Regions from separate parts of the Thauera butanivorans genome, predicted to be linked through region 1. Evidence: predicted binding sites of a transcription regulator. Region 1 holds the regulator's gene; the other holds the start of a gene.

What was found. The regulator sigma-54, encoded in region 1, starts transcription at its own class of promoters, with help from an activator protein. The targets are predictions, from matches to a motif close to TGGCACGCTTNCTGCTNA.
Positions count from the first base shown of each region.
Region 2: flgB (flagellar basal body rod protein FlgB) is a predicted target of sigma-54. The motif match lies at 10,056-10,073, and genes of this name have one in related genera.

Region 1 is NZ_CP183038.1:694,535-708,735, forward strand. Features, by position in the region: gene ACNQFN_RS03360 (transglycosylase SLT domain-containing protein) at 1-179, opposite strand, end outside; gene ACNQFN_RS03365 (5-formyltetrahydrofolate cyclo-ligase) at 217-843, shown strand; gene ilvA (threonine ammonia-lyase, biosynthetic) at 884-2,404, opposite strand; gene hprK (HPr(Ser) kinase/phosphatase) at 2,502-3,449, opposite strand; gene ptsN (PTS IIA-like nitrogen regulatory protein PtsN) at 3,446-3,907, opposite strand; gene hpf (ribosome hibernation-promoting factor, HPF/YfiA family) at 4,152-4,478, opposite strand; gene ACNQFN_RS03390 (RNA polymerase factor sigma-54) at 4,496-5,956, opposite strand; gene lptB (LPS export ABC transporter ATP-binding protein) at 5,963-6,685, opposite strand; gene recX (recombination regulator RecX) at 6,672-7,121, opposite strand; gene recA (recombinase RecA) at 7,142-8,182, opposite strand; gene ACNQFN_RS03410 (CinA family protein) at 8,316-8,813, opposite strand; gene ACNQFN_RS03415 (phosphatidylglycerophosphatase A) at 8,850-9,332, opposite strand; gene thiL (thiamine-phosphate kinase) at 9,397-10,413, opposite strand; gene ubiT (ubiquinone anaerobic biosynthesis accessory factor UbiT) at 10,637-11,170, opposite strand; gene ACNQFN_RS03430 (U32 family peptidase) at 11,237-12,148, opposite strand; gene ubiU (ubiquinone anaerobic biosynthesis protein UbiU) at 12,163-13,179, opposite strand; gene ACNQFN_RS03440 (sodium:solute symporter family protein) at 13,311-14,201, opposite strand, start outside.
Region 2 is NZ_CP183038.1:2,991,287-3,005,487, forward strand. Features, by position in the region: gene flgL (flagellar hook-associated protein FlgL) at 1-311, opposite strand, end outside; gene flgK (flagellar hook-associated protein FlgK) at 335-2,374, opposite strand; gene flgJ (flagellar assembly peptidoglycan hydrolase FlgJ) at 2,471-3,517, opposite strand; gene ACNQFN_RS14490 (flagellar basal body P-ring protein FlgI) at 3,527-4,654, opposite strand; gene ACNQFN_RS14495 (flagellar basal body L-ring protein FlgH) at 4,667-5,344, opposite strand; gene flgG (flagellar basal-body rod protein FlgG) at 5,355-6,137, opposite strand; gene flgF (flagellar basal-body rod protein FlgF) at 6,319-7,053, opposite strand; gene flgE (flagellar hook protein FlgE) at 7,101-8,420, opposite strand; gene ACNQFN_RS14515 (flagellar hook assembly protein FlgD) at 8,436-9,104, opposite strand; gene flgC (flagellar basal body rod protein FlgC) at 9,143-9,547, opposite strand; gene flgB (flagellar basal body rod protein FlgB) at 9,559-9,975, opposite strand; gene flgA (flagellar basal body P-ring formation chaperone FlgA) at 10,241-10,984, shown strand; gene flgM (flagellar biosynthesis anti-sigma factor FlgM) at 11,082-11,378, shown strand; gene ACNQFN_RS14540 (flagella synthesis protein FlgN) at 11,440-11,925, shown strand; gene ACNQFN_RS14545 (DNA topoisomerase IV subunit B) at 12,030-14,018, shown strand; gene ACNQFN_RS14550 (antitoxin) at 14,115-14,201, shown strand, end outside.

The sequences.
Region 1 (14,201 bases):
ACGTGCGGGCTGGACTCGGCGGCGAGCACGTCGAGCGTGTCGCGGTCCCCCTTGCGCACCGCCTCGTGAGCGGCGACGATGCGATCGTCGCCGAAAGCCCGCGGCACCTGGGCCGGCGCCGTCGCCGGCAGCAACATCCCGGCGACGCAGAGCGCAGCCGCCATCAAGCCCGTTTTCATACTTCCCCTGCTCTCCATTGCAAGCAACCATACCACAGTGACGAAGCCTGTTTCCGACCCCGCCGATGACATCGAGAAACGCCGCAGATTCCTGCGGCAGCAGGCAATCCAGGCCCGCGAGGCGCTGGACGAGGCGCAGCGGGCACGGCTCACCGCGCGCCTGTCAGCCCATCTCGGCGGCGTGATCGACGAACTGGCGCCGCGTACGCTGGGTTTCTGCTGGCCTTTCCGTGCCGAACCCGATCTCAGGGACTGGGTCCGGCACTGGCTGGCCGGCGATGCGCTGCGCGTGGCGGCCTTGCCGGTGGTCGTCGCAGCAGGGGCGGCGATGCATTTCCGCCGCTGGACGCCGGGGGCCGGGATGGTGTTCGACCGCCATGGCATCCCGCATCCGGCGACGCCGGAGGAGGTGGCGCCCGAGGTCGTGATCGTGCCGCTGAACGCCTTCGATGCGGCCGGTTACCGCCTGGGTTACGGTGGCGGCTATTTCGACCGCACGCTGGCGGGGATGGACGTGATTGCCATCGGCGCCGGCTTCGAGCTGGGCCGCGTGCCGAGCGTGCTGCCGCAGCCGCACGACCGGCCGATGGACTGGATCGTCACGGAAGCGGGGGCAGTCCGCGCTGGCGCGGTACCCATCGGCACGGCCCGCGCCAGCCGCTGAAACGCGCGCAGCACACCGCCGGAAACCCGGCGGAAGAGCGTCAGGCGGCGAGGAACAGCCGGTAGGCGGGGTTGTCGGTCTCGGCCACGTATTCGTAGCCGAGCCGTTGCAGGAAGTCCTCGAAGGCTTGCGTGTCCTCGGGCGGAACCTGCATGCCGATCAGCACGCGGCCGTAGTCCGAACCGTGGTTGCGGTAGTGGAACAGCGAGATGTTCCAGTCCGAATGCAGCTTGGAGAGGAAATTCATCAGCGCGCCCGGCCGTTCGGGGAAGACGAAGCGGTAGAGCACTTCGTTCTTGGCCTGCGGCGAGCGGCCGCCGACCATGTAGCGGCCGTGGGTCTTGGCCAGTTCGTCGTCGGTCAGGTCGATCGCCGGCAGTTCGTGGCGTTCGAGCATTTCCACCAGGCGGCCGGCTTCGTTGCGGTTGTGCACCGTGACGCCGACGAAGATGTGGGCCTGCTCGGGGTCGGCGTAGCGATAGTTGAACTCGGTGATGTTGCGGTTGCCCAGCAGGCTGATGAACTTGCGGAATGCACCCGGCCGCTCCGGAATCGTCACTGCCAGCACGGCTTCGCGCTGTTCGCCGAGCTCGGCGCGTTCGGCGACGAAGCGCAGGCGGTCGAAGTTCATGTTGGCGCCGGAGGCGACGGCGACCAGGTTCCTGTCGCGCAGCTTGTGGCGCTTGGCGTATTCCTTGGCACCGGCAATGGCGAGCGCGCCCGAGGGTTCGAGGATCGAGCGGGTGTCCTCGAAGACGTCCTTGATCGCGGCGCAGATGGCGTCGTTGTCGACGACGATCATCTCGTCCACGTACTGCTGGCACAGGCGGAAGGTCTCGGCGCCGACCTGCTTGACCGCGGTGCCGTCGGCGAACAGGCCGACCTGTTCCAGTGCCACGCGCTTGCCGGTGGCGAGCGACTGCGTCATCGCGTCGGCGTCGACGGTCTCGACGCCGATGATCTTCGTCTCCGGGCGCACCCGCTTGACGTAGGCCGCCACGCCGGCGAGCAGTCCGCCGCCGCCGACCGCACAGAAGATGGCATGGATGGGCCTGGCATGGGCGCGCAGGATCTCCATGCCGATCGTGCCCTGGCCGGCGATGACGTCCGGGTCGTCGTAGGGATGGACGAAAGTCAGCTTCTCGCTCTTTTCCAGTTCCTGCGCATGGGCGTAGGCGTCGGAATAGGATTCGCCGGCGAGCACGACTTCGCCGCCGCGCGCCTTGACCGCGTCGATCTTGATCTGGGGCGTGGTGCTGGGCATCACGATGACGGCGCGGGTGCCGAGCCGTGCCGCCGACAAGGCGACGCCTTGGGCGTGGTTGCCGGCCGAGGCGCAGATGACGCCGCGCTTCAGGGCCTGCGGCGACAGCCGCGCCATCTTGTTGTAGGCGCCGCGGATCTTGAAGCTGAACACCGGCTGCATGTCCTCGCGCTTGAGATGGATGCGGTTATGCACGCGCGCGGACAGGTTGGCGGCGAGATCGAGCGGCGTCTCGACGGCGACGTCGTAGACGTGGGCGTTGAGAATGCGCTCGAGGTAATCCGTGGGGGTGCTCATCGAAGGCTCGCGGGGCAGCAAAGCCGTCGAGGTTAGCAGCCGATGCGGCACTGCGGCAATAGCACCGCCGATAGGCCGCTTGCCGGCCGGGGCGTGCTTACGCCGCGCCGTCGCCGTCGGCGGCGCTCATCGCCTGCATCTGGCGGTCGATGAATTCCTGCATCGCGTCGATGCCGCGCAACTGCAGGATGGTCGAGCGCACGGCGGCTTCGAGCAGCACCGCGAGGTTGCGGCCCGCGGCGACGGGCAGCACCACGCGCATGACCTTGACGCCGAGGATGTCCTTCACTTCCTGCTGCACCGGCAGCCGGCTCGGGTCGCCGTCGCCGGGCTGGCGGCGTTCGAGATGGCAGACCAGGCGCAGGCGCATCTTCCGGCGGCAGGCGGTCTCGCCGAAGATGGTGCGGATGTTGAGGATGCCGAGGCCGCGGACTTCGATGAAGTCCTGCAGCATCGGCGGACAGCGGCCCTCCAGCACGGTCGGGGCGATGCGCGAGAACTCGACGACGTCGTCGGCGACCAGGCCGTGGCCGCGCGAGATCAACTCGAGCGCGAGCTCGGATTTCCCCGCGCCGGAGTCGCCGGTGATCAGCACGCCGACGCCGAGCACGTCCATGAAGACGCCGTGCAGCGAGATCTTCTCGGCCAGCTCGCGCGACAGGTAGAGCCGCAGCTGGTCGATGACGCTGGCCGAAGGCTGGGGGGTGGTGAAGAGCGCGACGTCGTGCGCTTCGCAGACGCCGCGGATGATGTTCGACACCGCGCAGCCGTCGGCGACGATGATCGCCGGCGGCTGGCTGGACAGGATCTCGTTGAGGTGGTGGGCGACCTTGTCGGTGGTCTGGCGCTGGGCCCAGGCCAGTTCGGCGGCGCCGACGATCTGCAGCCGGGAAGGATGGATCAGGTTCAGGTGGCCGACGAGGTCGGCCGGCCAGATCCGTTCTTCGGCCACCGCCAGCACGGCATCCAGCCGTCCGCTGACATGGCTGAGCTGAAGGAGCTCCCGTTCAGCCTCGAACAGCCGCGCGACGCTGGTCTGCCTCATTCATCGGCGCCCCAGTTCACGAACAGCTTGTGGATGTGCGCGGCGTCGGGTGCGTCCAGCAGGGCCTCGCGGAATTCGCGGTCGCTGAACATCTGCGCCAGTTCGGACAACAGCTGCAGATGGGTCTCGTTGGCCTGTTCGGGCACCAGCAGCACGAACAGCATGCTGACCGGCTTGCCGTCGGGCGAATCGAACTGAACCGGCGCCGCCAGGCGGAGAAAGGCGCCCGCCGCGTCCTTGAGGCCCTTGATGCGGCCGTGGGGAATGGCGATACCCTGGCCGAGGCCGGTGGAGCCGAGCCGTTCGCGGGCGAACAGGCTGTCGAATACGAGGCTCTGGGCGATGCCTTGGTTGTTCTCGAACAGCAGGCCTGCTTGTTCGAAGACGCGCTTCTTGCTGCTGGCGTCCAGATCGACCACCACGTTCGACAGTGGCAGGAGTTGAGATATCAGGCTCATTCGCTATGGAGCTTGCGCAGCGCCGTTACCGCTGGCGCCACGTTGGGCGACGGGGGTTGGACCGGGGTGCGTTGAAGCCGCGTCTTGATAAACGCGCGCATTATAACCACACCCCGGAAGGAAAGCCGCAAGAGACGATCCACCGGTTCGCCTTCGAAGCGATGACCGCGTTGCCCAGCCTTGCCGTGCAATGAGCACCGTCTGCGGCTTCGCGTCTTGTCCTCGCTTCGAATGCAAGCCGGTATCAGGCCTCGGGCGGCGCCTGGTGCTTCAGGGCTTCGTGGTTGTGGTCGGCCATTTTCTGCTTGTACTTCTGGACCTGGCGATCGAGCTTGTCGGCCATCGCGTCGATGGCGGCGTACAGGTCGGTATCCTCGCTTTCGACGAAAATGTCCTTGCCGCGCACGTGCAGCGTGACTTCGGCCTTCTGCTGCAGCTTTTCGACCGAGAGGATCACCGCCACGCTGGTGACGTTGTCGAAGTGGCGGATGACGCGGTCGAGCTTGGCGCCGACGTAGTCGCGAATGGCCGGCGTGACTTCGACGTGGCGCCCGGTGATGTTGAGATTCATGCTAACTCCTGTTGTTGTCAGATCGATTTGCGCAAACTGACCGGCGGGATATTGAGTGATTCGCGGTATTTCGCGATGGTGCGACGTGCGACCACGATACCCTGCTGGCCCAGAACTTCTGCAATTCGTGCGTCGGACAAGGGTTTCTTCCTGTCCTCTGCGTCCACCAGCTGGCGGATCAGTGCGCGGATTGCCGTTGAGGAAGCTGCTCCGCCGGTGTCGGTGGAAACGTGGCTGCCAAAGAAATACTTGAGTTCGAACACGCCACGCGGTGTCGCCATGTACTTCTGCGTGGTGACGCGTGATACGGTGGATTCGTGCAGCTCGAGCTGGTCTGCGATCTCCCGGAGGGTCAGTGGCCTCATCGCCACGTCACCATGATCGAAGAACTGTCTTTGCTGGTCAACGATGGCCTGGGACACGCGCAGGATGGTGTCGAAGCGCTGCTGCACGTTCTTGATCAGCCAGCGTGCCTCCTGGAGCTGGCCGGTGAGTCCGCCGCCCTGTCCCCTGTTCTGCTGCAGCAGGCTGGCGTACAGGCGATTGACGCGCAGGCGCGGCATCGCCTCCTGGTTCAGGCTCACGCTCCAGCGCCCGCGGACCTTGCGCACGACGACGTCGGGCAGCACGTAGCGCGTTTCGGAAGCCGAGTGGCGCAGGCCGGGATGCGGGTCCAGGCTGCAGATCAGGGCGTGCGCGGCGCGCAGTTCGTCGTCGTTGCAGCCGGTCAGCTTCTTCAGGCGGACGAAGTTGCGTTCGGCCAGCAGTTCGAGGTGCCCGTCGACGATCTCGAGCGCCAGCATCTGGATCGAGCTTTCGGGCATCGCGCGCAGCTGCAGCGCCAGGCACTCCTGCGGCGTGCGGGCGCCGATGCCCGCCGGGTCGAGGTTCTGCACGTGGCGCAGCGCGATCGACAGATCGTCGAGGTCGATCTCGAGCTCGGGCGGCAGCAGTTCGAGCAGTTCCTCGAGCGGCTGGTACAGGTAGCCGTCGTCGTCGAGCGCTTCGATGATGAAGCGCACCAGTGCGCGGTCGAGGTCGTTCAGCGGCGACAGCGCGACCTGCTGGTCGAGGTGTTCGCGCAGCGACAGCTCGGCGGCCTGGATTTCCTGGAAGTCGACGTCGTCGTCATCGTCGCGCTTGGCCGAGGTGCCGGTGCCGACGTTCGACCAGTCGATGCCTTCGTCGCCGCCTTCGCGCTCGGCTGTACCGCCGTTGTCGCCGTCGCCGCCCCCGTCGGTGTCGGCTTCGCGCTGCTGTTCACGCTCGCGCTCGGCCGGCGAGGAACTGGTTGAGGGTTCGAGCCTGGGCGGCGGCTCGTCGAATTCCTCGCGCTCCAGCATCGGATTCTCGAGCAGGAAGCGCTCGATCTCCTGGTTCAGCTCGATCGTCGACAACTGCAGCAGCTTGATCGACTGCTGCAGTTGCGGCGTCAGCGTGAGGTGCTGGGAAAGCTTGAGCTGGAGACTGGGTTTCATCCTGGACTAGAGGCGGAAATGCTCGCCGAGGTAGACCTGGCGGACTTTTTCGTTGGCGATGATCTCGCCCGGCTGGCCGCTGGCGAGCACGCGGCCTTCGCTGATGATGTAGGCGCGGTCGCAGATGCCGAGCGTCTCGCGGACGTTGTGGTCGGTGATCAGCACGCCGATGCCGCGTTCCTTGAGGAAGCGGATGATCTTCTGGATGTCGATCACCGCGATCGGATCGACGCCGGCGAAGGGCTCGTCGAGCAGGATCAGGCGCGGGTCGGTGGCCAGCGCGCGCGCGATCTCGCAGCGGCGGCGCTCGCCGCCCGACAGCGAGATGGCGGTGTTGTCGCGCAGATGGCTGATGCCGAGCTCTTCGAGCAGCTCCTGCAGGCGCTCGTCCACCTGGCGGTTCTCGAGCCCCTGAAGCTCCAGCACGGCGCGGATGTTCTCGGCCACGGTGAGCTTGCGGAACACGCTCATTTCCTGCGGCAGGTAGGACAGGCCCAGCCGCGCCCGGGCGTGGATCGGCAGGTGGGTCAGGTCCTTGCCGTCGAGGCCGATCTGGCCGCCGTCGGCGCGCACCAGGCCGACGATCATGTAGAAGCAGGTGGTCTTGCCGGCGCCGTTGGGGCCGAGCAGGCCGACGACCTCGCCCGAGCCGACTTCGAAACCGACGTCATGTACGACGGTGCGTGCCTTGTAGCGCTTTTGCAGGCCAGCGACCTTAAGCAGACTCATCGTGGGGCTCTTTCAGCAGCTTGCGGATCAGGTCGGGTGCGAAGCCGCGGGTTTGCAGGAAGCGCGCCTGCCGCGCCCATTCGCGGGCATCGGCGGGCGGCGTGGTGAAGCGGCTGCGCAGCACGCTGCGCGCACGCTCCGATTCCGATTCTGCACATTCGCTGGCGATTGCCTCGTCGACCAGGTCACGGTCGAGGCCACGCCGCGCCATTTCGCTGCGCAGGCGGCTGGCGCCGAAGCGCGCCGCCTTGCTGCGCACGAAAGCCTGGGCGAAGCGTTCGTCGGACTGCAGGCCGAGCTCGCCCATGCGTTCGATCACCGCCCGGATCTCGTCCTCGTCGCCGTAGGCCGCGAGCTTCTTCGCCAGTTCGGCGCGAGAGTGGTCGCGGCGGGCGAGGTGGCGCAGGGCGCGTTCGCGCAGGCTCGGTTCAGCCATGGCAGCCGCTGGTGTCCCTGTCAGGCCTCGTCCGCCGCGACGGCCGGGGCTGCGCCGCCCGACGGCATTTCGGGCAGGCTGACGGCGGCACGGACCTTGTTCTCGATCTCGCGTGCCAGCGCCGGGTTGTTGCGCAGGAACTCGCGCGAGTTGTCCTTGCCCTGGCCGATCTTGTCGCCGTTGTAGGAATACCATGCGCCGGACTTGTCGACGATCTTGTGCACCACGCCGAGGTCGATGATCTCGCCTTCGCGCGAGATGCCTTCGCCGTACAGGATGTCGAAGTGCGCTTCCTTGAACGGCGGTGAGACCTTGTTCTTGACGACCTTGACGCGGGTCTCGGAGCCGACCACCTCGTCGCCCTTCTTGATCGTGCCGGTGCGGCGGATGTCCATGCGCACCGAGGCGTAGAACTTCAGCGCGTTGCCGCCGGTGGTGGTCTCGGGGCTGCCGAACATGACGCCGATCTTCATGCGGATCTGGTTGATGAAGATCACCAGCGTGTTGGTGCGCTTGATGTTGGCGGTCAGCTTGCGCAGCGCCTGCGACATCAGGCGGGCCTGCAGGCCGGGCAGCTGGTCGCCCATCTCGCCTTCGATTTCGGCCTTGGGCGTCAGCGCGGCGACCGAGTCGACGACGACGATGTCGACGCCGCCCGAGCGCACCAGCATGTCGGCGATCTCGAGCGCCTGTTCGCCGGTGTCGGGCTGCGAGATCAGCAGGTCCTCGATATTGACGCCGAGCTTCTCGGCGTAGCCGACGTCGAGCGCATGCTCGGCGTCGATGAAGGCGGCGGTACCGCCGAGCTTCTGCATCTCGGCGATGACCTGCAGCGTCAGCGTGGTCTTGCCGGAGGATTCAGGACCGTAGATCTCGACCACGCGGCCGCGCGGCAGGCCGCCGAGGCCGAGTGCGATGTCGAGGCCGAGCGAGCCGGTGGAGACGGTCTGGATGTCGCGCTCGACGTTGCCGTCGCCCATGCGCATGATCGAGCCCTTGCCGAACTGCTTTTCGATCTGCGAGAGCGCGGCGGCGAGTGCCTTGGCCTTGTTGTCGTCCATGAAAACTTTTCCTGAGTGATGGGCGGATTATGGCACAGAGCTTGCAGGGATTTTCGGCGGCGAGCTGTCGCAGCCCTGAACAAGGTCTCTGACGGCGTCAGCTTAGCATCTGTATTTATATACAGCAAATATGTCATGCAATATCCGCGCCAGCCAGTTCGATCAAGCGGCGCAGCGCCTGGATGACGGTCTGGCGCCGCACTGCCTCGCGGTCGCCGGCCAGCTGCAGCGTCTGCACCAGCGTGGCCGCGCCGCGCCGCGCCCAGGCCACGCACACCATGCCGACGGGCTTTGCCGGCGTGCCGCCGCCGGGGCCGGCGACGCCGGAAACGGCGATCGCGACGTCTGCCGTGCTGTGGATCAGCGCGCCTTCCGCCATTTCGGTGACGGTCGCTTCGCTGACGGCGCCATGCGCTTCGAGGGTCGTGGCGGCGACGCCCAGCATGTCGGTCTTGGCCGCGTTGGAATAGGTCACGAAGCCGCGGTCGAACCAGGCCGAGCTGCCGCTGGTGGCGGTGACGGTCGCCGCGATCCAGCCGCCGGTGCAGGATTCCGCGGTGGCCAGCAGCCAGCCCCGCGCGGCCAGCGCGGCACCGGCCGCGGCCGAGAGTTCGTTCAGTTCGCTATCCATCGTTCGCATGTGTGCTGAAGGGGGGACCGGGGCTGGTCAGCGGCCGAACAGCTGGACCAGGATGGCCAGCACGAGCAGGGTGTAGCCGGCGGCGATGATGTCGTCGAACATCACGCCGAAGCCGCCCTTGAAGCTGCGGTCGGCCCAGCGCACCGGCGGCGGCTTGACGATGTCGAAGAAGCGGAACAGCGCCACCGCGACCGCCTGCCAGCCCAGCGTCGCCGGCGTGAATGCCAGCACCAGCCAGATCGCCACCATCTCGTCCCAGACGATGCCGCCGTGGTCGGGCACGCCGAGCGTGCGGCCGGTGCGTTCGGCGGCGAGCACGCCGACGATGAACAGGCTGGCAAGAAAGGCCAGGAAGACGAACTCCGACAGCGGCGCGCTGAGCAGCGGATACAGCGCCCAGCCCAGCAGCGTGCCCGCCGTGCCCGGCGCCCATGGCGACAGGCCGGAGCCGAAGCCGAGCGAGATGAAGTGGGCGGGGTGGCTCATCATCAGTTTCAGAGTGGGGCGCATCGGCTCGCTCCGGAAGGTCGGGGAGGGGGGGGCGGAAGAACGGGCGTGACGGCGGCGGCGATGTTCATGCGAAGTGATCGTAGCCGCTCGGATGCAGGACCTGCTCCTCGCCGTCGGCCGTGCGCAGCAGGCATTCGCCCGCCCGGCCGGTGATCCGGCCGATGCGGTGCAGCGGCAGCGCGAGCCGGCGCGACAGCGCGTCGATGTCGGTGCGCGCGGAGGCCGCTGCGGTGAACAGCAGTTCGTAGTCGTCGCCGCCCGCCAGCAGGCAGGCGCGGGCCTTGTCCTCGGGCGCGCCGGTCGCGAGCAGCGCCGCCAGTGGCAGGGCCGCGCTATCGATGACGGCGCCGGCACCCGACTGCGCCAGGACGTGGGCCAGGTCGCCGAGCAGGCCGTCGGAGACGTCGAGCATCGCGCTGGCGAGCCCGCGCAGGGCCAACCCCAGCGCCACGCGCGGCTGCGGGCGCTGCAGCGCGGCGATGCAGCCTTGGCGGCCGGGCGGGTCCAGATCGACTTCGCCGCGCAGCGCGGCGAGGCCGAGCGCAGCCAGGCCGGGCTGGCCCGAAACCCACAAGTCGTCGCCGGCGCGGGCGCCGGCGCGGCCGATCGCTGCGCCCGCCGGCACTTCGCCGATGATCGTGACGGACAGGTTCAGTGGCCCGCGGGTGGTGTCGCCACCGGCCAGGTCCACGCCGAAAGCGTCGGCGCAGGCGTAGAAGCCGCGCGCGAAGGCGGTGATCCAGTCCTCGTCGGCCGCCGGCAGCGCCAGCGCGAGGAAGGCCCAGCGCGGTTCCGCGCCCATCGCCGCGAGGTCGGACACATTGACCGCCAGCGTCTTCCAGCCGAGGTCCTGCGGGTCGGTGTCGGCGAAGAAGTGCGTGCCGGACACCAGCATGTCGGTCGACACGGCCAACTGCATGCCCGGCCGCGCACTCAGCAGTGCCGCATCGTCGCCGCCGGCGAGATCGGTATGCCGCGTGCCGCGGCTGAAATGCCGCCGGATCAGGTCGAACTCGGATGGCGGCGCAGATGCGGGCCGTGGAAACGTGGCGGGCGAGGCGGATTCGGTCGGGCGGGGCATGGCGCGGGCGCGGCAGCGAAGCGGGGGCGCAAGCTTAACGCAGATGCTGCCGGCTCGCCTGCCATCCCCATGGCCACTGTCGTTTGCGCGAGGCCATCATCGGTCCGCGAGCATTCTCGCGCCGACAGCCCGGTTCTTCGTAGGAGCGGCTTCAGCCGCGAATGGGGCTGAGATGCCGTTTCCACAGTTGCTTTCGCGGCTGAAGCCGCTCCTACGGATAGCGTCAGCGGCCGAGGCCCAGCTTTGCCTTCAGCGCATCCCAGTCGACCGCGTCGAGGGTGTTCTTGACCAGCAAGCCCAGTTCGGTATCGCCTTCCATGCGCAGGCGGCGGCTGAAGAACAGCGTGTCGGGGTCCTCCTCGCGCAGGGCCAGGGCGATGAAGTCGCGCGTGGTGGCGGAAATGACCAGATCGGGCTTGCCGTCGCCGGCAGCCGGCGCGGCGCGCTGGAAGCCCTTGTCGCCCAGCGTGAAGTCGAGCCTGAGGCCGGCATCGAGCACCCGCATCTGCAGGTGGCGGCCGTTCAGCGGCGCCAGCGTGTCGCGCGGCAGGATGCGGTCGAGCGCCAGGTTCAGCGCCAGCGTCAGCGCCATCGTGGGCGGCTGCTGCGGCAGGCGGCCGGCCAGCTTCGCCAGTGCGGCGGGCACGGTGAAGTCCGGCACGCGGAAGTGCTCCAGGCGCTCGCCGATGCGGCGGCGCAGGTTGCCGGGCAGCAACACGGCCGGCGGCGGGAAGGGCAGGGAAGGCAGGGCGGGCATGTTCGGGCTCCGGATGTTCTCAGGGCGGATATGCGGCAGGAAGCGGGGCGATGCGGGCTGCCGCGCTCACGCCGCCACGTACTGTTCGGCGCCGGCGCGGCCGTGCCAGAAGCCGTTGCACGGCGCTTCCACCATCAGTTCGCGGCTGGCGGCGAGTGCGGCGGCCGGTGTCTGTGCATCGTCGAGGGCGGCGCGGAACAGTTCGACGACACGGCGGGTGTCCGAACCCTGCGGGCTGATGCGCAGCACTTCGGCGTTCTGCCGTACCGCCGGCAGGTCGCCGAGCAGGTTGTGCACGCGGGCCGACTGGGTCTGCACGCCGTTCAGGGTCAGGAAAGGCTCGCCCTCGCGGGTGCGCAGCGTGATGCCGTCCATGATGGCCAGGCAGCGGAACTCGCAGGTGTCCTTCTGCAGGTTGAAGTGGCGTGCGGTGAAGCAGCGCGCCGAGTGCGCCAGCGGCAGGCGGCCGTAGGCGAAGACTTCGGTCTCGACCGGTGCGGCGAGCGCGGCGCGCACGGCGGCGAGCGCCTCGCCCGACATCTCGGGCGCGACCGCCCAGCGCGTGGCGCCGGCGTCGATCATCAGTTGCAGCGTCGCCGGGTTGAAGATGTTCAGCGTCGGGCCGGCGACCCAATCAGTGGCGCCGGCTTCGCCGAGCAGGCGCACCGCGCCCATGTCGTTGGCTTCGACGCGGAAGCCCGGCGCGCCGTCCGCGCTCTGGCGCACGATGCGGCGCAGCACCTTGAGGTCGGATTCGGATTCGATCAGGCCCTGGGTGCTGATCACCACTTCCTTGTCGGCGGCGGCGAGCATTTCGCCGACTTCGAGCCAGTCGTCGAGGCGCAGTTCGTGGCGGCGCGAACACACTGTTTCGCCGAGATAGACGCTATCGACAGACGTTTCGGCGATGTCGGCGTAGAAGTCGAGCACGCTCTGGCGCGGCCAGTAGTAGAGCAGGGGGCCGAGGGCGAGTTTCATCGGGCGGGTTTCCATCATTTCCACGGACGGTAGTAGGCGCCGAGCGTGTGGCTCTGGCCTTCGGATACCTTGTTGAGTTCGGCCATCCAGCCCGGCAGCACGCTGAAGGCGTCGGCGCCGCCGGCGGCGAGTTTGTCGAGCGCGGCGCGCCACACCTGTGTGACCTGGGCGACGTAAGCCGGGCTGCGCTGGCGGCCTTCGATCTTGATCGCGCGGATGCCGATGCGCGCCAGCTCGGGCAGCAGTTCCAGGGTGTTGAGGCTGGTCGGCTCCTCGAGCGCGTAGTAGGTCTCGTCGTTGACCTCGAAGCGGCCCTTGCACAGCGTCGGGTAGCCGGCGCGCTCGCCGTCGGCGAAGCGGTCGATCAGGATGCCGTTGAGGCGGGTTTCCATGCCTTTCGGGGTCTCTTCCCAGCGCACGTGCTTGCCGGGCGAGCAGGCGCCGTTGCAGTTGGGCGATTCGCCGGTGGCGTAGGCCGACAGCGCGCAGCGGCCTTCGACCATCACGCACAGGCCGCCGAAGCCGAAGACTTCGATCTCCACCGCGGTGTTGGCGACGACGTGGGCGACCTGGGGCAGCGACAGCACCCGCGGCAGCACCGCGCGGCGGATGTCGAAACGCTCGGCGTACCAGTTGATCGCCTCGTAGCTGGTGGCCGAGCCCTGCACCGACAGGTGCAGGCGCAGCTGCGGATGCGTACGGGTGGCGTAGTCCATCAGGCCGGGGTCGGCCAGGATCAGCGCATCGACGCCGAACTCGGCGGCGCGGTCGATGGCCTGCGTCCAGCTCGGCCAGTTGTCCGCCTGCGGATAGGTGTTGAGCGCCAGCAGCACCTTGCGGCCGCGGGCGTGGGCATAGGCGACGCCTTCGCACATCTGCGGCGGGTCGAAGTTCAGGCCGGTGAAGTTGCGCGCGTTGGTCGCATCCTTGAAGCCGAGATAGACGCAGTCGGCGCCGTGGTCGACGGCGGTCTTGAGGGCCGGCAGGCTGCCGGCGGGGCAGACGAGCTCGATCGGGGCAGGCACGATGATGGTGTCCGGAACGGGAAAAACTCCACCACCTTAGACGAGCGGGGCGGGCCGTTCGTTGATCACCATCAAAGCCGGGCGCCGGGAGCGCCGGCGAGGCGGGCTGCGCTCGCCGGCGCTGCCCGCGGTTTTGCTCAGTGTGCGGTGCGATGGGCGCCGGATGCCGGGTGCGGGCCGACGAGGCCGCCGATCAGCATGCCGAGGGCGCTGGTGCACAGGCCGTAGAGCTGAGGCTCGATATCGCCTTCGGCGACGAAGATCTCGCACAGGATCCAGGTGCCCAGGCCGAGGCCGACCGCCAGCGCCGCGCCCAGATTGTTGGCCCGCTTCCAGAACAGGCCGGCGGCCAGCGGCACGAAGGCGCCGGCCAGCGTGACGCGGTAGGCGTTCTCGACCATGTGGTGGATGGAGGCGTCGGTGCCGGTGGCGTACCAGGTCACCAGTGCGGTGAACACGGTGATGGTGATGCGGGTGCTCCACAGGAACTGATGGTCCTTCATGCCCGGGATGAAGCCGCGCAGCACGTTCTCGGTGAAGGTCACCGACGGCGCCAGCAGCGTGCCCGAAGCCGTGCTCATGATCACCGACAGCAGCGCGCCGAAGAAGATGACCTGGGCGTAGAAGGGCATGTACTGCAGCACCAGGGTCGGCAGGATGAGCTGGGAGTCCTGCTCCATCAGGCGCTCGACCATCGCCGGGTCGATGATGTTGGCGGTGTAGGCCAGGAACAGCGGCACCGCGGCGAAGAAGAAATAGCTGACGCCGCCGAGCGTGGTGGCCCAGACGGCGACGAATTCGTTCTTCGACGAGTTGACGCGCTGGAACACGTCCTGTTGCGGAATCGAGCCCAGCGCCATGGTGGCGAAGGCGGCGATCCAGCCGATGATGTCGAGAAGGTCCAGTGTCGGCAGGAAGTCGAGCTTGCCTTCGGCGGCGGCCTTCGACACCACGACCTCGAAGCCCCCCGCCATGTCGCCGGCGAGCCAGGTGACGTAGAGCAGGCCGAGCACGATGACGATCATCTG
Region 2 (14,201 bases), 2.3 Mb from region 1:
ATCGTGCTGTCGCCGTTGCCGGCCTGCACGGCGCGCGTGCGCACGTAGTGCAGGATTTCGCCGGCCCCATCCAGGCGTGCTTCCAGCAGCTTCATCGCATCGTCGGCGTAGCCGATGTTCACCGAGAACTGCTTGTTGACCGCCTGGGTCTGGCCGATTTCGAGCGCGCGGGCCGAAGCGATCGGGTCGTCGGCCGGCGTCAGCACGCGGCGGCCGGTGGCCACCTGCTGCGAAGTCTGCAGGATGTTCGACCATTGCTGCTGGATCGAGGCCACGCCACGGTCGTAGATCATGTTGGACGAAATGCGCATGATGCTCTCCCGATGTTTCCGGCTCAGCGGCCGATGGCGATGAGTTCGTCGAACAGCCGCTGCGCCACGGTCATGACGCGGGCCGAGGCCTGATAGGCAAGCTGGAAGCGGATCAGGTTGGCCGCTTCCTCGTCCAGATTGACGCCCGAGACGCTGTCGCGCGCCGAGGTGGCCTGTGTCACCAGCGCCTGCTGCGCGGCTTCGTTGACCTGGGCTTCGCGCGTCTTGTTGCCGACGGTGGTCACGGTCTGGGCATAGACCGACTGGAACGTGGCGGTCGGCCGCCCGCCGGCATCGGCCAGCAGGGTCTTGGACGTCTGCAGCGCGCCGAGCGCGACCGCATTGCGGTTGTCGGCGACGCCGGCAGCGTTCGGCGCGAAGGCGAAAGTGTCGCCAGCTTCGGGCGTGCCGCTGAACTCGAAGTCGAACTCATACCCGCCCGGGCCGGTGACGCGGAAGCGCGCTCCGGACGAATCCGTGGCCGGGTCAAAGGTCGTGCCGGTGCCGCCGCTTGGATAGGCGGTATCCGTCAGCCACTGTCCGCTCGTGCTGTCCTGCCGCAGGCGCTCGATGGTGTAGCCGGCCGGCACCGACAGACTGGTGCCGCCGAAGCTGGCCGAGAAGGCGGCGAAATCCGGCTTGCCGTCGCCCGAAGCATCCATGCCGGCGTTGCTGCGGACATCGATGTTGGCCAGCTTGCCCGTGCCTTGGTTGGTCAATGGCGCGGTCACCGACATCGGCCCGCCGGCGGCGATTTCGCGCGGATCGGAAATGGCCACGGAAATGTCGCGCGCGGCGTTGCGCGTCGGCTGGATCAGCAGCCCCTTGGCCGGCACGCTGGCCGCGTCCGGAATCGTGACCGACAGGCCGCCGCCGTTCAACGTCAGCGGCCCGGCGGCCGGCAGGCTCAGGGAAGCCAGCTCCTCGTTGCCGGCAAACAGCCTGAGCGCGCCGCCGTCGCTGTCGATGGCGACGCGGTAATCCCTGGCCCGCACCGCGCTCACGTCGGTGATGCCGGCGCTGACGCCCGCCGTGGCCGGCACGACCGTGGGCGTGATCGGCTTGAAGAAGTCCTTGCCGAAGACCCCTTCCAGGTCGATGCCGAGCTTGTGCTGGGCATTGACGGTTTCGGTGATGCCCAGCGCGATCAGGCCCAGTTCGTTCTGTGCGGCATCGAGCGACACGCGGCGGAACTCCAGCAGCCCGCCGAGCGTTCCGCCGGTCAGCAGCGATTCCGCCAGTTCCATGCGGTTGCCGCCCGGCGCCACCATCGAGATCGCGCCGCGTGTCGGATCGTTGGCGCTGGGCACGACTTCGAAGGTCGATACCGTGCCACGCAGCACCAGCGACTGCCCCGAGCCGATGAACACCGACACCGCGCCGTTCGCCTGCGCGCCATCGGTTTCCTCGACGATGGTGATCTTCACCAGCTTGTTCAGTTCGGCCAGCAACTGGTCGCGCTGGTCCAGCAGGTCGTTGGCCGGCGTGCCGGCTCCGCCCGCCTGGGCGATGACGATGCGCTGGTTCATGTCCGCGATCGCCTGCGCATAGGTGTTGATCGACTCGACCGTCTGCACGATGCTGCCTTCGACGCCGTCACGGATTTCTTCCAGCCGGGCATTCAGCGACTGGAAGCGCGACGCCAGCGACTGGGCATTGGAAATCAGCGCCTGGCGCGCCGCCACGCTGGTCGGGTTGGAAGCGACTTCCTGCACGCCGGCAAAGAAGTTTTCCATCGCCGGCGACAGCCCGGTGGTGCGATCGGCCAGCAGGTTGTTGATCTGGCCGACCTGCGCGCCGTAGGCCGCATATTGCGAGCGGCGGTTGTCGGCCTGCAGGATCTGTCCTTCCAGGAAGCGGTCGTAGCTGCGCGTCACCGAGGACACCTGGGTGCCCTGGCCGAAAAAGCCCGCGCCGGTGAACAAGGGCTGCAGCGCACTCTGCCCCACCGTTTGCCGGTGGTAGCCCTTGGTCCCTGCATTGGTGATGTTGTGACTGGTGGTATTGAGCTGGGCCTGTGCCGCATTGAGGCCCGTCATTCCGATGTTCAGCATGCCAGCCATGATGGTCTTCCTGATCCGCGATTGCCTGGAAAGGGTTCAGCAAGAAGGATGCCACCCCGAAACCGGCAATTCATGCGGCCATCCGGAGCGGCAGGCTCAGCCGATGCCGGCCAGTGCGCTGCGCAGCGTGCTGCCGCCGATGATGCGGGTGAGCTTGTCGGCGTACTGCGGATCGGTGGCATAGCCGGCATCCTGCAGGCTGCGGGCGAAGCCGGCAGCATCGGTCTGGCCCAGCACGCCGGCGTAGCGCGGGCTGCGCGCCATCAGGCTGGCATAGTCGCGGAAGGATTCGGCATAGGACGAATACGAGCGGAAGCGTGCCGCTTCGGCATAGGGGCGGCCGTCGGCATATTCGGTGACCTCGCGGTCGACGGTGCGGCCGCGCCAGGCCGAGCCGGCCTTGATGTTGAACAGGTTGTGGCTGGGGCTGCCGTCGGCATGGCGCAACTGCTTCTCGCCCCAGCCCGTTTCCAGCGCCGCCTGCGCCACCATGAAGGCGGGCGGGATGCCGGTGCGCTTGCTGGCTTCGACGGCATGCGGCCACACCTCGGCGACGAAGCCGCGGACCTTGTCCGACACCGCGCCGCCAAGCTGGCGCACGCGCTGGATCGCCTCCCTGAAGCCGGCTTCGAGCACGCCGCCGCCGGCCGCCCTGGCATCGCCGGAGGCAGCCGGCGCAGCAGCCTCGGCACGGGCCTGAACCGGCACCGCGCGCCGCGCGGCGGCAGATATTGCCGCGCCGCGAAGCACGCCGGCAAGCGGAAAGCCATCCTTGCCGCCCTGCCCGGTCTGCCCGGCCTGTGCGGGCGCCGCCAGGGCATCCGTACCCGCCGCACCTTCATCCTTGCCGCCAAGCTGGCGGAACAGGGTATCGGCGAGGCCGGTGCCGCGCCCCTGCGACAGGTTCAGTGCCATCTGCTGGTCGAGCAGGCTCTGGTACATGCGGGTCTGGTCACTGTCGAGCAGGCTGTTCTGCGGCGTGGCGTCGCGCATCGACTTCAGCATCATCTGCATGAACAAGGCCTCGAACTGCTTCGAGGCCGCGCGCAAGGCCTCATTCGAGCGGCCTTCGCTGCGGGCGAGCCGCTGCAGCTCGCCGAGCGAGTTGGGATCGAGGGCGTTGAGCTGGACGCCGGCGTTCATGGCCCGCCCTCAGATGATTTCCAGCTCGGCGCGCAGCGCGCCGGCCGCCTTCATCGCCTGCAGGATGCTGACCAGGTCCATCGGCTTGGCGCCCAATGCGTTGAGCGCCTTGACCACGTCGGCCAGATTGCCGCCGGCACGCACGTTGTGGATGCTGCCGCCGTCCTGGCGGATGTCGACCTGGCCCTGGTTCTGCGCCGCCACCGTCTCGCCGCGCGAGAACGGCGCCGGCTGGCTGACTTCGGTCTGGCTGTCGACGGTGACGGTGAGGTTGCCGTGCGACACCGCCACGTTCTGCAGCGTCACGCGCTGGTTCATGACCACCGAGCCGGTGCGCGAATTGACGATGACCTTGGCGATCTGCTCGCCCGGTGCCACCCTCAGGTTCTCGATCCGGCCGAGGAAGGCCACGCGGCGCGACACGTCCTGCGGCGCCATGACCTGGATGCTGCGGCCGTCCAGCGCATAGGCCGAGCCCGGCGCAATCGCGTTGATGGCATCGACCACCTTGCCGGCGGTGTGGAAATCGGCTTCATTGAGCTCGACCATGACGAAGTCGCCCTGCCCGACCGACGCGGCCACGCCGCGCTCCACCGTGGCGCCGCCGGGAATCCGCCCTGCCGCCAAATGGTTGATGGTCTGCGCCGCGCCGCCCGCCGCGCCGCCCGCGCCGCCGACGGCGAGGTTGCCCTGGGCCACCGCATACACCTGGCCGTCCGCGCCTTTCAGCGGCGTCATCACCAGCGTGCCGCCGCGCAGACTCTTGGCGTTGCCGATCGAGGACACGGTGACGTCGATCGCCTGGCCGGGCCGGGCGAAGGCCGGCAGGCTGGCCGTCACCATCACCGCGGCGACGTTCTTCAACTGCATGTTGGTGCCCTGCGGCACGGTGACGCCCATGTTGCCCAGCATGTTGACGATGCTCTGCTTGGTGAAGGGCGTCTGCGTGGTCTGGTCGCCGCTGCCGTCGAGGCCGACCACCAGGCCATAGCCGACGAGCTGGTTCTCGCGCACGCCGGCGATGGTGGCCAGGTCCTTGATGCGCTCGGGCGCGGCTTCGGCCGCCGACACGAAGAAGATGCCGGCCGCCACGGCCACCACCAGCGCGCGCGTCAGCAGGGATCGGAAGGCGTTCATGTCTGGCCCCGTTCAGAAAGGCAGGATGGCGAGGAAGAAGCGCTGCAGCCAGCCCATGGTGTTGGACTGGTCGATGACGCCGGTGCCGCGGTATTCGATGCGCGCATCGGCGACCTGGATCGACTGCACCGTATTGGTCGACGTGACGGTGTTGGGGTCGACCACGCCCGAGAAGCGGATGAATTCGTTGCCCTGGTTGATCGCCAGCATCTTCTCGCCCGACACCAGCAGGTTGCCGTTGGCGTAGACGTCGATGACCGTGACCGTGATCGTGCCGTTGAAGGCGTTGTTGGCGCGGGCGCTGCCGGCGCCGTTGAAGCCGGAATCGACCCCGGCCTCGACGTTCAGCCCATTGAGCCCGCCCAGCGGCAGGCGCGAGGAGGCGGTGATGCCGCCCGTCATTTCGGAGCTGCGCGTTGCGCTGGTGTTGGCGCTCTTGGTCGCGGTGTTGCGCTCGACCAGGTTGATCGTGATGATGTCGCCGACATGGCGCGCGCGCCTGTCCTCGAACAGCGGGCGCGCCAGCGCCGCCTGGTAGATGGCGCCGTTCGCGGCGGGTGCCGGAGCCTGGCCGTCCGGGCGCACGCTCATCGGCTGATGCACGGCGGTCGGCGGCACGGTTTCGATGGCGGCGCAGCCCGACAGCAGCGCCAGCGCGGCGGCAAGCCAGAATGCGGACAGCGGTTTCATGGCGATGCGCTCACAGCTGGGTGAGCCGGCCCAGCATCTGGTCGGACGTGGAGATGGCGCGCGAATTCAGCTCGTAGGCGCGCTGCGTGACGATCATGCTGACGAGTTCCTCGGCGACGTTGACGTTCGAGTTCTCGACGTAGCCCTGGTTGATGACGCCCGCGCCATTGGTGCCCGGCTCGGTCGGCGTGGCCTCGCCGCTCGACGCCGTCTCGTAGAACAGGTTCTCGCCCATGCTCTGCAGGCCGCCCGGGTTGATGAAGGTCGCCACCTGGATCTGGCCGACCGGCTGCATCTCGACCTGGTTGGGCAGCTTGACCGTGACCGTGCCGTCCTTGCCGATGGAGATCTGCGTGGCGTCGGCCGGAATCTGGATGGCGTCGAGCAGCGGATAGCCGCTGGCGGTGATGACGTTGCCCTGGTTGTCGAGCTGCAGCGCGCCGTCGCGGGTGTAGGCGGTGGTGCCGTCGGGCATCGCGATCTGCAGGAAGCCGTTGCCCTGGATCGCCAGGTCCAGCGAGCCGCCAGTCTGCTGCGGGCTGCCCTGGGTGAAGATGCGCTCGGTGGCCACCGGACGCACGCCGGTGCCGATCTGCAGGCCGCTGGAGACCTGGGTCTGCTGCGTGGTCTGCGCGCCCGGCTGGCGCATCGTCTGGTACAGCAAGTCCTCGAACACCGCGCGCTGGCGCTTGTAGCCGTTGGTCGACACGTTGGCCAGATTGTTGGAGATCACGTCCAGCGAAGTCTGCTGGGCATCGAGCCCGGTGCGGGCGGTCCACAGGGAGCGGATCATGATGAAGTCCTCTGTTCTGCATTGCCGTGCCGGCAGGCTTTGCCGGCACGCGGCGGCGATTGCCGTTTGTGCATGGGATCAGTCTAGGCCTTTGCCGGCCCCGGCCATCCCGCGATAAACAACGCAAAAACCGTGCTAATTCCGTACGAAGCGCAGCTGCCGCGGAGCAGCGCCCGCCATCTCAACGCGCCCCCAGCACCTGCGCCGCAGCGCGGTCGTTGGCTTCGGCGGTCTGCAGCATGCGCACCTGCATCTCGAACTGGCGGGCGAGCGAGATCATCTGCACCATCTGGTCGGCGACATTGACGTTGCTGCCTTCCAGGTAGCCGCCGGCGACCTGCACGTTCTCGTCCGCCGGCGCGGGCGCGCCGCCGGCGAGCCGGAACAGGCCGTCGTCGCCGCGCACCAGCTCGGCCTCGGGCGGATTCACCAGCTTGAGCTGGGCGACGACATTGACGATGTTGCCGTTCGGATCGATCGACGACACCGAGCCGTCGCGGCCGATGACGATCTCGGTGTCGGGCGGCAGCGCGATCGGCCCGCCGTCGCCGATCACCGGCAGGCCCTCGCGGGTCTGCAGGATGCCGGCCGGGCTCAGCGCCAGGCTGCCGTTGCGGGTGTAGGCCTCGCTGCCGTCGGGCAGCCGCACGGCCAGCCAGCCCTTGCCCTCCACCGCCACGTCGTAGGGCCGCCCGGTGTATTGGATCGGCCCCGGGGTGAAGTCGTTGGCGATGCTGGCATCGACCGCGAACGAGCGGCTGCGGAAGGCCTCGGTCTGGATTTCCACCCCGCGCAGCTTGTGCATCTGCGCACGAAAGCCGGTGGACGAGGCGTTGGCGATGTTGTTCGACACCGCCGCCTGCTGGTTCATCGTGCCGGTGGCGCCGGTCATCGCGGTGTAGATCACCCGATCCATGTTCTGTTCTCCCTATCCTGCAAACCCGGAACGGCGCCCTGCCCTCATCAGCGCAGGTTGACCAGCGTCTGCAGGATCTGGTCCTGCGTGCGGATCGACTGGGCGTTGGCCTGGTAGTTGCGCTGCTGGATGATCATCTGCACCAGTTCCTGGGTGAGGTCGACGTTGGATTCCTCGACCTGGCCGGCGGAGATGACGCCGTTCATGCCGTTGCCCGGCGTGCCGCGCGCGAAACCGCCGGACTCGGGCGTCTCGACCCAGTAGTTGTTGCCGATGGGCGACAAGCCGTTGTTGTTGCGCACGGTGGTCAGGTTGACGATGCCGATGTCCTTGGAAACGCCGTTGGTGTAGCGCGCCTGGATGACGCCGTTGCGGCTGATCGCCAGACCGGCGATCTCGCCCGGCGCAGCGCCGTTCTGCACCAATTCACGCGGCTTGGATTCGCCGCCGAACTGCGTGATCGAGTTCATCGCCAGCGTGGCCTCGCTCGGGTTGACCGCGTCCGTGCCGAGCAGGGCGCTGAACACCGAGCCATTGGTCGGCGGCGTGACGGCCGCCGTCGCATGCGGCGTGACCTCGGCGACCCGGCCCAGGCCGTCGAAGCCGAGCGTGGAGTTGTGGGTAAGCGTGCCCGGATCGTTGTCGACGACGGTGTAGACATCCCACTCGCTGTAGCTGGGCGGCGCCGTCGTGGTATCGACGACGTCGGTGCGCCGGGCGAAATAGAAGGACAAGGTGTGTTCCTTGCCCAGGGTGTCGAAGATCTTTATTCCAGTGGAATAGGTATAGGTCAGGGGGTCGCTCGGATCGAGCGGCATCGCGGCACCGTCGATCGTTTCCGCATCCGCGCTCAGGTTCAGGTTCAGGCTCATTTCCGTCGTCTGCACGGCGCCGATGCCCGACGCAGGCACGATCAGCGGACGGAAGCTATCCACCGAGGAAGTCGCCGGCGCCGCGACGTCGCCCGACACCGGATCGACCGTCTGGTAGCCCATCAGCCTGTCGCCCAGCGCGGTGATGATGTAGCCCTGCTTGTTGATGTCGAACTGGCCGTTGCGGGTCAGCGCGTAGCCGCCGTTCTGCAGTTCGATCTCGAAGAAGCCGTTGCCGTTGATCGCCATGTCCAGCGGGTTGCTGGTGGTGGTGACGTTGCCCTGGGTGAAGGCCTGGCGCACCGCCTGCACCGCGCTGCCGATGCCGATCTGGATTTTCGACACCGCGCCGGTCAGCGACGAGGCATAGGCGTCCGCGAATACCGTGCCGGAATTCTTGAAGCCCACGGTGCTGGCGTTGGCGACGTTGTTGGAAATGACGTCGAGCGCCTTGGAGGAAGAACTCAGGCCGCTGAGGCCTTGCTGGAATGCCATGATCGCTGCTCCGGATCAAAGAATCTGCTTGATGTCGTCGAGCTTGAACAGACCGAGGTCGCCGACCTGCAGGTCGGCGCCCCTGGGACCGCGCACGACGCTGGTCACGGGCCCGAACTGCAGCGTGCGCCCCTGCACCTTCTCGTCGCCGAGAGTCGCGGACAACGACAGGGTGTAGACGCCGTCGGCGGCGCGCGAGCCGTCTTCCGCGGTGCCGTCCCAGATGAAGTTGTGGCTGCCGGCCTCGATGCTGTCGAACACCATCTGCTTGACCGGCAGGCCCGAGCTGTCGGTCACCGTCAGCGTCACGCGGTCGGCCGGCCCGTCGATCTCGAAACCGCCGATGCCGCCCGCTTCGGTCAGCACCATCTGCTGGCCTTCCACCAGCACGCCGCGCCCGATCAGGGCCGCAGCGTTGATGCCCTCGTTCGAGGCCTGCGAATCGAAGAAGGACTGGACCATCTTGTTGAGCCGCTCGATGCCATCGACCGTGCTCATCTGCGCGAGCTGGGAAGTCAGCTCGGCGTTTTCCATCGGGTTCATCGGGTCCTGGTTGCGAAGCTGGGTGGTCAGCAGCTTGAGGAAACGCCCCTGCATGTCCTCTTCCGCCTTCTGCACGGGTTCGCTGCGTGCCAGCTTGGACAGCACGTTTTCCGTTGTCACATCGTTCGAGACGGTGCTCATGAATCTCTCCTGCTACGGCATCATTTGCCGGACAGCGCTCACTGTCCGATCTGCAAGGTACGCTGTAGCAATGTCCGTGCCGTGTTCATGATCTCGGCGTTGTTCTGGTAGGAGCGCGAGGCCGAGATCATGTTCACCATCTCCTCGGCCACGTTCACATTGGGCATTTCGACATAGCCGTCGGCATTGGCCGCCGGGTTGTTCGGCTCGTACACCATCCGCATCGGCGCGGCGCTGTCGACGATCTGCGTCACTTGCACGCCGACCGCCGCCGGCCCGGCCATCTGCCGGGCGGCAAAGACGACCTGCTTGGCGCGGTAAGGCTCGCCGGTCTCGGTGGTGACGCTGTCGGCGTTGGCGAGGTTGGAGGCGGTGGTGTTGAGCCGCAGCGACTGCGCGTTGAGCGCCGAGCCGGCGATCTGGAAGACGTTGAGCATGCTCATGATGGAATTCCTTACTGGCCGGTGAGCGCGGTGTTCATCGAGCGCAGCATGCCGTTGATGAAGGTCAGGCTCGCCTCGTAGCGCAGCGCGTTCTCGGCGAAGGCCGCACGCTCGACGTCCATGTTGACGGTGTTGCCGTCGACCGCGGACTGCAGCTCGGTGCGGTATCTGGAGAAGGCATCGGCCCCGAGCGCCGCGCCGCCGGCGATATGGCCCTGGTGCGTGATGTCGAGCGCGACGCCGCCCAGGCCGCCCCCTGGCGCCTTGCCCAGCGCATTGTCGAGCGCGGCACGGAAATCGATGTCGCGCGCCTTGTAGTGCGGCGTGTCGGCGTTGGCGATGTTCGACGCCAGCAATTCCTGGCGGTGGGCCTGGAGATTGAGCGCCGCCTGATGGAAGCGCATCTGGTTGTCCAGCAGGGTTTTCATCGCCTTACCTCTCGAATGCGGCCGGCACGTTCCCCGGCGGGGACGCGACGGATCACGGGCCAGCATGATTGCCCAAAGAACAGGCAGCTTTCATGCCAGCGATGGTAAGCCCCGCCCCGCAGCCGCCCTCGCCCGATAAGGCGGCGGAAAACCGCCCAAATCTGCCGCTTGCCGGCCCCGCCGGCAAAACCTGCCGCGGGCACTTGCCGCCCGCTGCCCCTTCCGCCAGCTTGCCTCCACGCCGGAGGCATGCTGCAATCCGCCCATGAATCGCCTGCTCCCCGGCCCGGCCGCTCTCCGCACCATCAGCCCGTCCCGTTTCCTTCGCGCAGGCCTGCTGTCACTGGCCCTGCTTGCGTCCTTCAGCCCTTCCCCCGCCGCCGCCCGACAGCCGCCCGAGGCCGTCGAGGCAGCGGTACGCAGCCTGCTGGAACGGGAAACCCTGGGCCAGCCCGGCGAAGTCCGGATCAACGTGCGCGCCTTCGATCCGGCCAACCAGTTGCCGCCCTGCGCGGCGCTCGAAGCTTTTCTCCAGCCCGGCACCCGCGCCTGGGGACAGATCACCGTCGGCGTCCGCTGCGACGCCCCCACGGCATGGACGGCATGGGCACAGGCCACGGTGCAGGTCTTCGGCCCCTATCTCGTCACCACCCGCGCGTTGCGCTCGGCCGAGGTGATCGGCGAAGCCGACGTCGAAGTCCGCGAAGGCGAGCTCAGCGCCCTGCCCGACAACGTGCTGTCCGCGCCCGAGCAGGCCGTCGGCCACGTCACCCGCTTCGCGCAGGCGGCGGGCGCGCCGCTGCGGGCGGGCAGCCTGCGCCAGGCGGATGCCGTGCGCCGCGGGCAGACAGTGCTGGTGACGACGCGCGGCCCCGGCTTCACGGTGTCGGGCGAAGGCCAGGCCCTGAACGGCGCCGCAGCCGGCGAACGTATCCGCATCCGTCTCGGCAACGGCCAGATCGTGCAAGGCCTGGTGCGGCCGGATGGCACGGTCGATGTCGACTTCTAGATCACAAGCGCTTGTGGCAAGGCGTGAAATAAATCACTAAAGTTTCACGAAACGCGGCCGTCTACCCATTCGTGTCGATGCGTTTCCGGAGAACAACATGAAAATCGAGAGCACGGGCAAGGCCTATGTCCCGTCGCAGGTGCAGGATGCCCGCACGCCTGCGCAGCGCAGCAATGCCCCGGCCCAGTCCGGCGGCGACAGCGTGCAGCTTTCCCCGCTGGCCACGCTGATGAAGAAGGCGGAAAGCGCGATTTCCGAATCGCCCGAAATCGATCAGAAGCGCGTGGATGAAATCCGCCAGGCAATCTCGGAAGGCCGCTTCAAGATCGACGCCAACCGCATCGCCGACGGCCTGATCGCCAGCGTCCGGGACATGCTCGAGTCGCGCGGTTGAACCATCGGACGGCAACGGCGGTAAGATTCGGCTCCGCATGCACCGACCCGCGCAGGACACGATGAACCAGCCCGCCCCCCCCACCGCCGACCAGCAGCGCCTCGCCCTGCTGATCGAGGCCGAATCGATGCAGCTCGGCGAATTCCTCGCCATCCTCGACCGCGAGGAAGGCCTGCTCGTGCAGGGCAATACCGACGCACTGATAAACATCGCCAACGAGAAGAACGAGCGCTACCGCCAGCTCCAGCACCTGCACGACGAACGCACGCGGCTGCTGGTGCGCATGGGCCATGGCGTCTCCGACGCCGCCATCCGCAAGGTCTGCGCAAATCTGCCGCGCGTGCTCGCACGCTGGGACGAAGTCATCGCCCGGGCGCGCCAGGCGCGCGATCGCAACGCGCTGAACGGCCAGCTCATCCTCGAACGTATGTCCGGCAACCAGGCCGCGCTGACGGTGCTGCTGTCCGCCGCCAACCATCCGCAACTGTACGATGCCGACGGCCTCGCCAAGCCCACCGGCGGCGGCCGCATCCTCGGCAGCGCCTGATATCTCGCGCCCGCGACCGTGCGCCGGCTCCCGCGCCTGAACATTCATCCAGTATCCGGCTCTGCTATCCTTGCGCCCTTCGTGAAACCGGACGGGCCCGCAGCATGGCTGGCAAGCAAGACACTCCCAAGCAATACGACGAATCCTCCTTCCGCGTCCTGAAGGGACTGGAGCCGGTGCGCGAGCGCCCCGGCATGTACACCCGCACCGACAGCCCGGCGCACATCATCCAGGAAGTCATCGACAACGCCGCCGACGAGGCGCTGGCCGGCTTCGCGAAGAAGATCCACGTCAGCCTGCACCTGGACGGCTCGGTCACCGTTGCCGACGACGGCCGCGGCATCCCGGTCGGCCTGCACCCGGAGGAAGGCGTGCCGGTGGTGGTGCTGGCCTATACCCGGCTGCACGCCGGCGGCAAGTTCGACAAGCGCGAAGGCAACTCGGCCTATGCCTTCTCGGGCGGCCTGCACGGCGTCGGCGTGTCGGTCACCAATGCGCTGTCGACCCGCATCGAAGTCGAGATCAGACGCGACGGCAAGATCCACCGCATCGACTTCGCCAACGGCGGCGAGGACATCGGCGCCGTCCGCATCGAAGGCGACTGCGGCCGCCAGAGCGGCACCCGCGTGCGCGTGTGGCCGGACGCGAAATACTTCGAATCGCCGCGCGTGCCGATGCACGAACTCGAACGCCTGCTGCGCTCCAAGGCCGTGCTGCTGTCCGGCGTGTCGGTGCGGCTCGACGTCGAGCAGGCCGGCGGCGGCATGCAGAGCAAGACCTGGACTTATCCCGAAGGCCTGGCCGGCTACCTGAAGGAACTTGCCGGCGACATCGACGCGGTCGCGCCGATCTTCACCGCCGAGAAATACGCCGGCAAGGACGACAGCAGCTTCGCCCCCGGCGAAGGCGCGGCCTGGGCGCTGGCCTGGTTCGAATCCGCGGTGCCGAGCGAGTCCTACGTCAACCTGATCCCGACCGTCAATGGCGGCACCCACGAGTCCGGCCTGCGCGCCGGCGTGTTCGAGGCGATGAAGTCCTTCATCGACCACCACACCCTGCTGCCGCGCGGCGTCAAGCTACAGCAGGAAGACGTGTGCGGGCGCATGAGCTTCGTGCTGTCGGCCCGCCTGCTCGACCCGCAGTTCCAGGGCCAGGTGAAGGAAAAGCTCAACTCGCGCGAGGCGGTCAAGCTCGTCTCCAGCCAGTTGCGCGACCCCTTCGAGATCTGGCTCAACAACCACGTCGACGCCGGCAAGGCCATCGCCGAACTGTCGATCAAGCAGGCCCTGGCGCGGCAGAAGAGCGCGCAGAAAGTCGAGAAGAAGAAAACTTCGGGCGTCGCCGTGCTGCCGGGCAAGCTGTCGGACTGCGAATCCGAGGACATCGCCGACAACGAGCTCTTCCTGGTCGAAGGCGACTCCGCCGGCGGCTCAGCCAAGATGGCGCGCAACAAGGAGACCCAGGCCATCCTGCCGCTGCGTGGCAAGGTGCAGAACGCGTGGGAAATCGACCCCGACCGCCTGTTCGCCAATGCCGAGATCCACGACATCGCCGTCGCCCTGGGTGTGGACGCGCACAAGGCCGACAGCGAGGTCGACCTTTCGGGCCTGCGCTACGGCAAGGTCGTCATCATGTCCGACGCCGACGTCGACGGCGCCCACATCCAGACCCTGCTGCTGACCCTGTTCTTCCGCCACTTCCCCAAGCTGATCGAAAGCGGCCACGTATACGTGGCGCAGCCGCCGCTGTACCGCGTCGACGTCCCCGCCCAGGGCAAGAAGCGCCCGCCGCGCCGCCTGTACGCGCTGGACGAAGGCGAACTCACCGCCATCCGCGACCGCCTGGAGCAGGAAGGCTTCCGCCCCGACGCCATCGAGATCGGCCGCTTCAAGGGCCTGGGCGAAATGAACCCCGACCAACTGCGCGAAACCACCATGGATCCCGCCACCCGCCGCGTGCTGCCGGTCAAGGTGCGCGGCGGTGCACTGCAGGACACGCTGAAGATGTTCACGCTGCTGATGGGCAAGGGCGAAGCTTCGAGCCGGCGGGCCTGGATGGAGGAAAAGGGCGACAGCGTCGAAGCGGACATCTGAGCCCCGCAGGCGGCGGACGGAGAAACCGTTCTCCCTGCCCCGGAATCTATCGATGATATATACTCCATCCAGCATCGTCCGGCAGGAGAAAACGTCATGGATACCGCCAAGCTCTTCATCAATGGCCGCAGCCAGGCTGTCCGCCTGCCCAAGGAATACCGCTTCGACGGCGACGAGGTGATG